DNA from 3 places in the Bacillus tuaregi genome. Region 3 is predicted to be linked to each of the others. Evidence: a T-box and tRNA genes for the amino acid it is inferred to sense, from the RefSeq annotation. Region 3 holds a T-box; the other regions hold tRNA genes.
The links. The T-box of region 3 lies ahead of pheS (phenylalanine--tRNA ligase subunit alpha). A T-box ahead of a tRNA ligase gene usually reads a tRNA of that ligase, here a tRNA-Phe.
Positions count from the first base shown of each region.

Region 1: it has a tRNA-Phe gene. The T-box ahead of pheS (phenylalanine--tRNA ligase subunit alpha) is inferred to sense a tRNA for this amino acid. The anticodon was not compared.
Region 2: it has a tRNA-Phe gene. The T-box ahead of pheS (phenylalanine--tRNA ligase subunit alpha) is inferred to sense a tRNA for this amino acid. The anticodon was not compared.

Region 1 covers NZ_LT629731.1:899,377-901,610, reverse strand. The annotation lists gene glgB (1,4-alpha-glucan branching protein GlgB) at 1-278, opposite strand, end outside; gene BQ5321_RS06665 (hypothetical protein) at 522-707, shown strand; tRNA gene BQ5321_RS06660 (tRNA-Glu) at 771-842, opposite strand; tRNA gene BQ5321_RS06655 (tRNA-Ser) at 846-936, opposite strand; tRNA gene BQ5321_RS06650 (tRNA-Asn) at 939-1,013, opposite strand; tRNA gene BQ5321_RS06645 (tRNA-Ile) at 1,052-1,125, opposite strand; tRNA gene BQ5321_RS06640 (tRNA-Gly) at 1,135-1,208, opposite strand; tRNA gene BQ5321_RS06635 (tRNA-His) at 1,219-1,294, opposite strand; tRNA gene BQ5321_RS06630 (tRNA-Phe) at 1,303-1,375, opposite strand; tRNA gene BQ5321_RS06625 (tRNA-Asp) at 1,390-1,466, opposite strand; tRNA gene BQ5321_RS06620 (tRNA-Met) at 1,498-1,571, opposite strand; tRNA gene BQ5321_RS06615 (tRNA-Ser) at 1,751-1,843, opposite strand; tRNA gene BQ5321_RS06610 (tRNA-Ile) at 1,857-1,933, opposite strand; tRNA gene BQ5321_RS06605 (tRNA-Met) at 1,949-2,025, opposite strand; tRNA gene BQ5321_RS06600 (tRNA-Ala) at 2,077-2,149, opposite strand; tRNA gene BQ5321_RS06595 (tRNA-Pro) at 2,170-2,234, opposite strand, start outside.
Region 2 covers NZ_LT629731.1:3,572,835-3,575,068, reverse strand. The annotation lists rRNA gene BQ5321_RS19650 (23S ribosomal RNA) at 1-255, shown strand, start outside; rRNA gene rrf (5S ribosomal RNA) at 412-527, shown strand; tRNA gene BQ5321_RS19640 (tRNA-Asn) at 538-612, shown strand; tRNA gene BQ5321_RS19635 (tRNA-Ser) at 616-708, shown strand; tRNA gene BQ5321_RS19630 (tRNA-Glu) at 718-792, shown strand; tRNA gene BQ5321_RS19625 (tRNA-Val) at 913-988, shown strand; tRNA gene BQ5321_RS19620 (tRNA-Met) at 1,123-1,196, shown strand; tRNA gene BQ5321_RS19615 (tRNA-Asp) at 1,200-1,276, shown strand; tRNA gene BQ5321_RS19610 (tRNA-Phe) at 1,292-1,367, shown strand; tRNA gene BQ5321_RS19605 (tRNA-Tyr) at 1,375-1,458, shown strand; tRNA gene BQ5321_RS19600 (tRNA-Trp) at 1,495-1,565, shown strand; tRNA gene BQ5321_RS19595 (tRNA-His) at 1,578-1,653, shown strand; tRNA gene BQ5321_RS19590 (tRNA-Gln) at 1,667-1,741, shown strand; tRNA gene BQ5321_RS19585 (tRNA-Gly) at 1,747-1,821, shown strand; tRNA gene BQ5321_RS19580 (tRNA-Cys) at 1,831-1,904, shown strand; tRNA gene BQ5321_RS19575 (tRNA-Leu) at 1,928-2,009, shown strand.
Region 3 covers NZ_LT629731.1:3,443,077-3,445,310, reverse strand. The annotation lists gene BQ5321_RS18970 (TrmH family RNA methyltransferase) at 1-701, shown strand, start outside; T-box leader at 751-987, shown strand; gene pheS (phenylalanine--tRNA ligase subunit alpha) at 1,080-2,120, shown strand; gene pheT (phenylalanine--tRNA ligase subunit beta) at 2,150-2,234, shown strand, end outside.

The DNA of each region.
Region 1 (2,234 bases), 2.5 Mb from region 3:
TATTTATATAAGCTGCCTTCCAAGTTTTCTTTTAAACTTATCGTCCATATACCTTGTTTATTTATTTTATGTAACGAATAGCCTTTTCCATTCCAATTATTAAAATCTCCAACAAGTCTTACTTCTTTTGCATTTGGTGCCCACACAGAAAACTTTGTCCATATTTCACGATCAACCTCAATAATATGTGAGCCAAAGAGTTTATGACATTCATATAAGGTCCCTTCATGAAAAAGATGCACTTGATAATCTGATGGATATAATGAAGTGCTAATCAAATTTCTCCCCACCTATACTAAAAGTAAATTACAGCATATACCCATATTTAGTTATATATTCTGCTAAAAGAGAAAAAGTCCTTGAAAAATTTTTTTATCTTTTTCGACAACAAATTAAAAATTTTTCAAAAATTTTCTATAATATACCATAAATATTCCAGTTTTGACATATTTTTTATAGAAGTTGGAATAATAAAAATAGGCTGATGTTTTAAATAATAATTTCAAGAGAGGTGGTTTACAATGAGTCATTCAGAGGAAGAATTTTTGTTGAAAAATAAGGAAGAGAAAGTGCCATTTTTTGAAGCTCCAGATAACAAAATTTTAGCTTTTGACATGTTTCGCGGTCCATCGCCTGGCTTTTTTTCAGATTTAGACTTAAACAACCCTGGAGGGAAAAGAAAAGACAAAGATCATTTAACTGATTGATTATTAAAGTATTTACGATACTAAAAAAGCTGTTGACCTATAATGTCAACAGCTTTTTTAGTATGACCCCTACGGGATTCGAACCCGTGTTACCGCCGTGAAAGGGCGGTGTCTTAACCGCTTGACCAAGGGGCCAGATGGCGGAGAAGGAGGGATTTGAACCCTCGCGCCGGTTACCCGACCTACACCCTTAGCAGGGGCGCCTCTTCAGCCACTTGAGTACTTCTCCATTGGCTCCGCAGGTAGGATTCGAACCTACGACCGATCGGTTAACAGCCGATAGCTCTACCACTGAGCTACTGCGGAATAAAGGAAAGTTATTTTGCTTTCGCAAAAAACTCTAGTGGGCCTAAATGGACTCGAACCATCGACCTCACGCTTATCAGGCGTGCGCTCTAACCAGCTGAGCTATAGGCCCATTAATTTATGGAGCGGGTGAAGGGAATCGAACCCTCGACAACAGCTTGGAAGGCTGTGGTTTTACCACTAAACTACACCCGCGAAATGACTATGGGGCGGCTGATGGGAATCGAACCCACGAATGTCGGAACCACAATCCGATGCGTTAACCACTTCGCCACAGCCGCCATTATGATGGCTCAGGACGGAATCGAACCGCCGACACATGGATTTTCAGTCCATTGCTCTACCGACTGAGCTACTGAGCCTTATTTAAGATAAATGGCGGTCCGGACGGGACTCGAACCCGCGACCTCCTGCGTGACAGGCAGGCATTCTAACCAACTGAACTACCGGACCAGCGTATTTCCAAGTTTCCTTAGAAATACAATTGCGGGGACAGGATTTGAACCTGCGACCTTCGGGTTATGAGCCCGACGAGCTACCAGACTGCTCCACCCCGCGACAATAAAAAATATTAAGATGTACCTTATGCGACACATAGTATGCGTCATAACTGTCCCGATCTCAGGAAGCTTACTCAAGCAGCAGCTCAATCGGTACAACTCGCAACTAATTCGATGAAGGAACGCTTCGTTGCTCCACCCCGCGATAATAGAAATTAAGATATTCATACTTTTTTATGGCGGAGGAAGAGGGATTCGAACCCCCGCGCGGTTTAACCCGCCTGTCGGTTTTCAAGACCGATCCCTTCAGCCGGACTTGGGTATTCCTCCACAAAAAAGTATATGGTGGACCTTGTAGGACTCGAACCTACGACCGGACGGTTATGAGCCGTCTGCTCTAACCAGCTGAGCTAAAGGTCCAAAAAATAAAATAAGTGGTAGCGGCGATAGGGATCGAACCTACGACCTTTCGGGTATGAACCGAATGCTCTAGCCAGCTGAGCTACACCGCCACAATACTATATGAAGATGACAAGTTATTTTGCTTTAGCAAAATACTTTGATGGAGCCTAGCGGGATCGAACCGCTGACCTCCTGCGTGCAAAGCAGGCGCTCTCCCAGCTGAGCTAAGGCCCCAAAATAATCCATCTATTTAATGGTCGGGAAGACAGGATTCGAACCTGCGACCCCTTGGTCCCAAACCAAGTGCTCTACCAAGCTG
Region 2 (2,234 bases), 130 kb from region 3:
CTGTCCTTAGTACGAGAGGACCGGGATGGACGCACCGCTGGTGTACCAGTTGTTCTGCCAAGAGCATCGCTGGGTAGCTATGTGCGGAAGGGATAAGTGCTGAAAGCATCTAAGCATGAAGCCCCCCTCGAGATGAGATTTCCCATAGCGTTAAGCTAGTAAGACCCCTGAAAGATGATCAGGTTGATAGGTTTGGGGTGGAAGCGTGGTGACACGTGGAGCTGACAAATACTAATCGGTCGAGGACTTAACCAAATTGAAAAGCGTAGGTGCTCTTTGGCGCCGCAGCTGGACAACACATTGTTTATTACTCGTCCTTTTTCTTCAGCATTATCTAGTTTTGAGGGAACAATTTTTGTGAAATCCCTTGAAAAATTCTAAAAAGACATTATAATAATATATGTCTCATAGTTTGGTGACAATTGCGAGAAGGTCACACCCGTTCCCATCCCGAACACGGAAGTTAAGCTTCTCAGCGCCAATGGTAGTTGGGGTTTTACCCCTGTGAGAGTAGGACGTCGCCAAGCATAATATTATTCCGCAGTAGCTCAGTGGTAGAGCTATCGGCTGTTAACCGATCGGTCGTAGGTTCGAATCCTACCTGCGGAGCCATTAGGAGAGCTGTCCGAGTGGCCGAAGGAGCACGATTGGAAATCGTGTAGGCGGGCAAAACCTGTCTCAAGGGTTCAAATCCCTTGCTCTCCGCCATTATTATGTGGCCCCTTGGTCAAGCGGTTAAGACACCGCCCTTTCACGGCGGTAACACGGGTTCGAATCCCGTAGGGGTCACCATTATGAAGATAGTAGTTAGCTGTTAGTAATTAGAAAAGAAAGGTTAGAATCATATTGTTTTTATAAGATTCGTTTTCCTATCTAACTATTCACTAACCAACTAACAACTTTGTCTAACCTGGAGGATTAGCTCAGCTGGGAGAGCATCTGCCTTACAAGCAGAGGGTCGGCGGTTCGAGCCCGTCATCCTCCACCATTTTAGTGGATAGTATTTAGTGATTAGTAGTTAGAATTCCGGAAAATTCAATGAAGCAATAAATAGTTTACTTTGTTGAAAAACTTACACCCTAACAACTAAAAACTAATAACTAACAACTTATTTACTATTATCGCGGGGTGGAGCAGTTCGGTAGCTCGTCGGGCTCATAACCCGAAGGTCGCAGGTTCAAATCCTGTCCCCGCAATTTGGTCCGGTAGTTCAGTTGGTTAGAATGCCTGCCTGTCACGCAGGAGGTCGCGGGTTCGAGTCCCGTCCGGACCGCCATTTTTACTTTATTAAGGCTCAGTAGCTCAGTCGGTAGAGCAATGGACTGAAAATCCATGTGTCGGCGGTTCGATTCCGTCCTGAGCCACCATTTATCCGGAGGGGTAGCGAAGTGGCTAAACGCGGCGGACTGTAAATCCGCTCCCTTGGGTTCGGCGGTTCGAATCCGTCCCCCTCCACCATTGTTTTTTCACGGTAGTGAAAATAACTATCAATTTAGGGGTATAGTTTAAAGGTAGAACGAAGGTCTCCAAAACCTTTGGTGTGGGTTCAATTCCTACTACCCCTGTTAATCACAATGGCGGCTGTGGCGAAGTGGTTAACGCATCGGATTGTGGTTCCGACATTCGTGGGTTCGATTCCCATCAGCCGCCCCATTATTTATACAACTGGGCTATAGCCAAGCGGTAAGGCAACGGACTTTGACTCCGTCATTCGTAGGTTCGAATCCTGCTAGCCCAGCCATTTTCGCGGAAGTAGTTCAGTGGTAGAACACCACCTTGCCAAGGTGGGGGTCGCGGGTTCGAATCCCGTCTTCCGCTCCATTTTATTAAGGCGGCATAGCCAAGTGGTAAGGCAGAGGTCTGCAAAACCTTTACCACCGGTTCGAATCCGGTTGCCGCCTCCATATTTTTTATTATTAAATATTTTGCCGGTGTGGCGGAATTGGCAGACGCGCACGACTCAAAATCGTGTTCCTTCTGGAGTGTCGGTTCGACCCCGACCACCGGTATCTAGAGATTTGTTAGAGAATATAAAACTCACAATTATTGATTAAATCATTAATTGTGAGTTTTTTTGTTTAACTTCATTCAGGAGGATTCCTCCACTTCTAGAAGTGGGGGATGAATGCACATTGTACTTCGATTCAGTGGGGTTCAAACCCCAGCTGAATGAAGTTAAGCCTCCGGCGAGTCTTGCGATTTTTTTAAGGTAGTTTATCGAGCGAGCTCAGGTA
Region 3 (2,234 bases):
GGAAGAAGCTATTAACGAAAAAAGAAAGAGATCAAACAGGAAAATATTTAATAGAAGGCTTTCATCTTGTTGAAGAAGCCTTAAAGGAACAGGTAGTTCTAGAAGTCATTGTCAATCAGGATACAGAAATACCGGCATCGTTAAATATAGAAGGTACAGAGGTAATCTATGTTAAAGAAGAGGTTTTGAAGGCGATTTGTGATACGGAAACACCGCAGGGCATTGCTGCTGTCTGTGAGCAAAGGAAAAGTACCATAGAAGAAATCCGTTTGGAGAAGCTATTGCTGCTGGATCGAGTTCAGGATCCAGGTAATCTTGGGACTATGATTCGTACCGCCGATGCAGCAGGAATGGATGCTGTGATTTTAGGAGATGGCTGTGCTGATCCTTATAATCCAAAGGTGATTCGGTCCACTCAGGGAAGTTTGTTTCATTTACCGATTATGAAGGCACCATTAGGGGAGTTCATCGAGAAACTAAAGATACCTGTATATGGAACGGCGTTAGAAGGTGGAATCCCTTTTGAACAGGTAGAAAAAGCAGACGCTTTTGCTCTTCTTTTAGGAAATGAAGGCCAGGGCGTCGCGAAGGAATTATTGGCAAAAACAACGAAAAATCTATATATACCTATTTACGGAAAGAGTGAATCGTTGAATGTCGGGATTGCAGCAGGAATATTAATGTACTATTTAAGAAAATGAATTTGAAACCAAATATAAATTGTAATATAATATAACATAAATTTGATAAAAAAAGACATTGACAGAGAAGAGTAGCTTAGGATATCCATTTCAAGGGAAAAAATGCCGTGACTGAGAGCATTTTAATGGCGCTGTTTAAGTGAATTCACCTCTCGAGTCGACATTGGGAAGACGTTCTGTCTGAAAAATGTTCCGGTGAAGAGCCGTTATACGTATTGAGTGAGTGCGGGTGATGATATCTGCGCTAATAAGGGTGGTACCGCGATACATAAGCCTCGTCCCTTTTTGGGAGCGAGGTTTTTTTGTGTTTTACCATAACATGAGGAACAAACAAAATCTCAAACTAAGAGATTTCATAAACCAAAGGAGGAATTTGTCATGCAGGAACGTTTACAAGAACTGCAGGCAGAGGCGCTGCAAAAGGTAGCTGCTGCTGCAAGCTTAAAAGAGCTGAACGATATTCGTGTTGCTTATTTAGGTAAGAAAGGGCCGATTACTGAAGTATTGCGCGGAATGGGAAAGCTTTCTGCTGAAGAACGACCAAAAATGGGTGCCCTAGTGAATGTGGTTCGTGAAGAAATTACATCAAAAATTGAAGAAAAACAAGCTGTACTGGAAGAGGAAGCCGTTAATGCTCAGCTGGCAGCTGAAACCATTGATGTGACATTACCGGCTAGACCGGTTAAGCGCGGGAATCATCATGCCTTAACTCGTATTGTTGAGGAAATCGAGGATATTTTCATCGGAATGGGTTATCAAGTAGCAGAAGGTCCTGAAGTGGAAACGGACTATTATAACTTTGAAGCACTAAATTTACCGAAGAGCCACCCTGCCCGTGATATGCAGGATTCATTCTATATTACAGAAGAAATCTTAATGCGTACCCATACATCACCGGTACAGGCAAGAACAATGGAAATGCATAATGGACAGGGTCCAGTGAAAATTATCTGTCCTGGTAAAGTGTACCGCCGCGATAACGATGATGCGACCCATTCCCATCAATTTATGCAAATTGAAGGATTGGTCATTGATGAAAATATCTCTATGAGTGATTTGAAAGGGACGCTTGAAGTCTTCTTGAAAAAGGTATTTGGTCAGGATCGTGAAATCCGTCTTCGTCCAAGCTTTTTCCCATTCACAGAACCATCTGTTGAAGTCGATATTTCCTGTAAAATCTGTAAAGGTTCAGGCTGTAGCGTATGTAAACAAACTGGCTGGATTGAAGTATTAGGTTCAGGAATCGTTCATCCTAACGTACTTGAAATGGCGGGATTTGATTCAAAGAAATACTCTGGCTTTGCCTTCGGTATCGGTGTTGAAAGGATTGCCATGCTGAAATATGGTGTAGATGATATCCGTCATTACTATACAAATGACGCTCGTTTCTTAAAGCAATTTGACCATTACGAATCATAATAACATTACTAATATAAAGGAGGATTTTCATGTTTGTTTCATATAAATGGCTGCAGGAATATGTAGACCTTTCCGGAATCAGTGCTGACGAACTTGCTGATAAAATAACAAAGA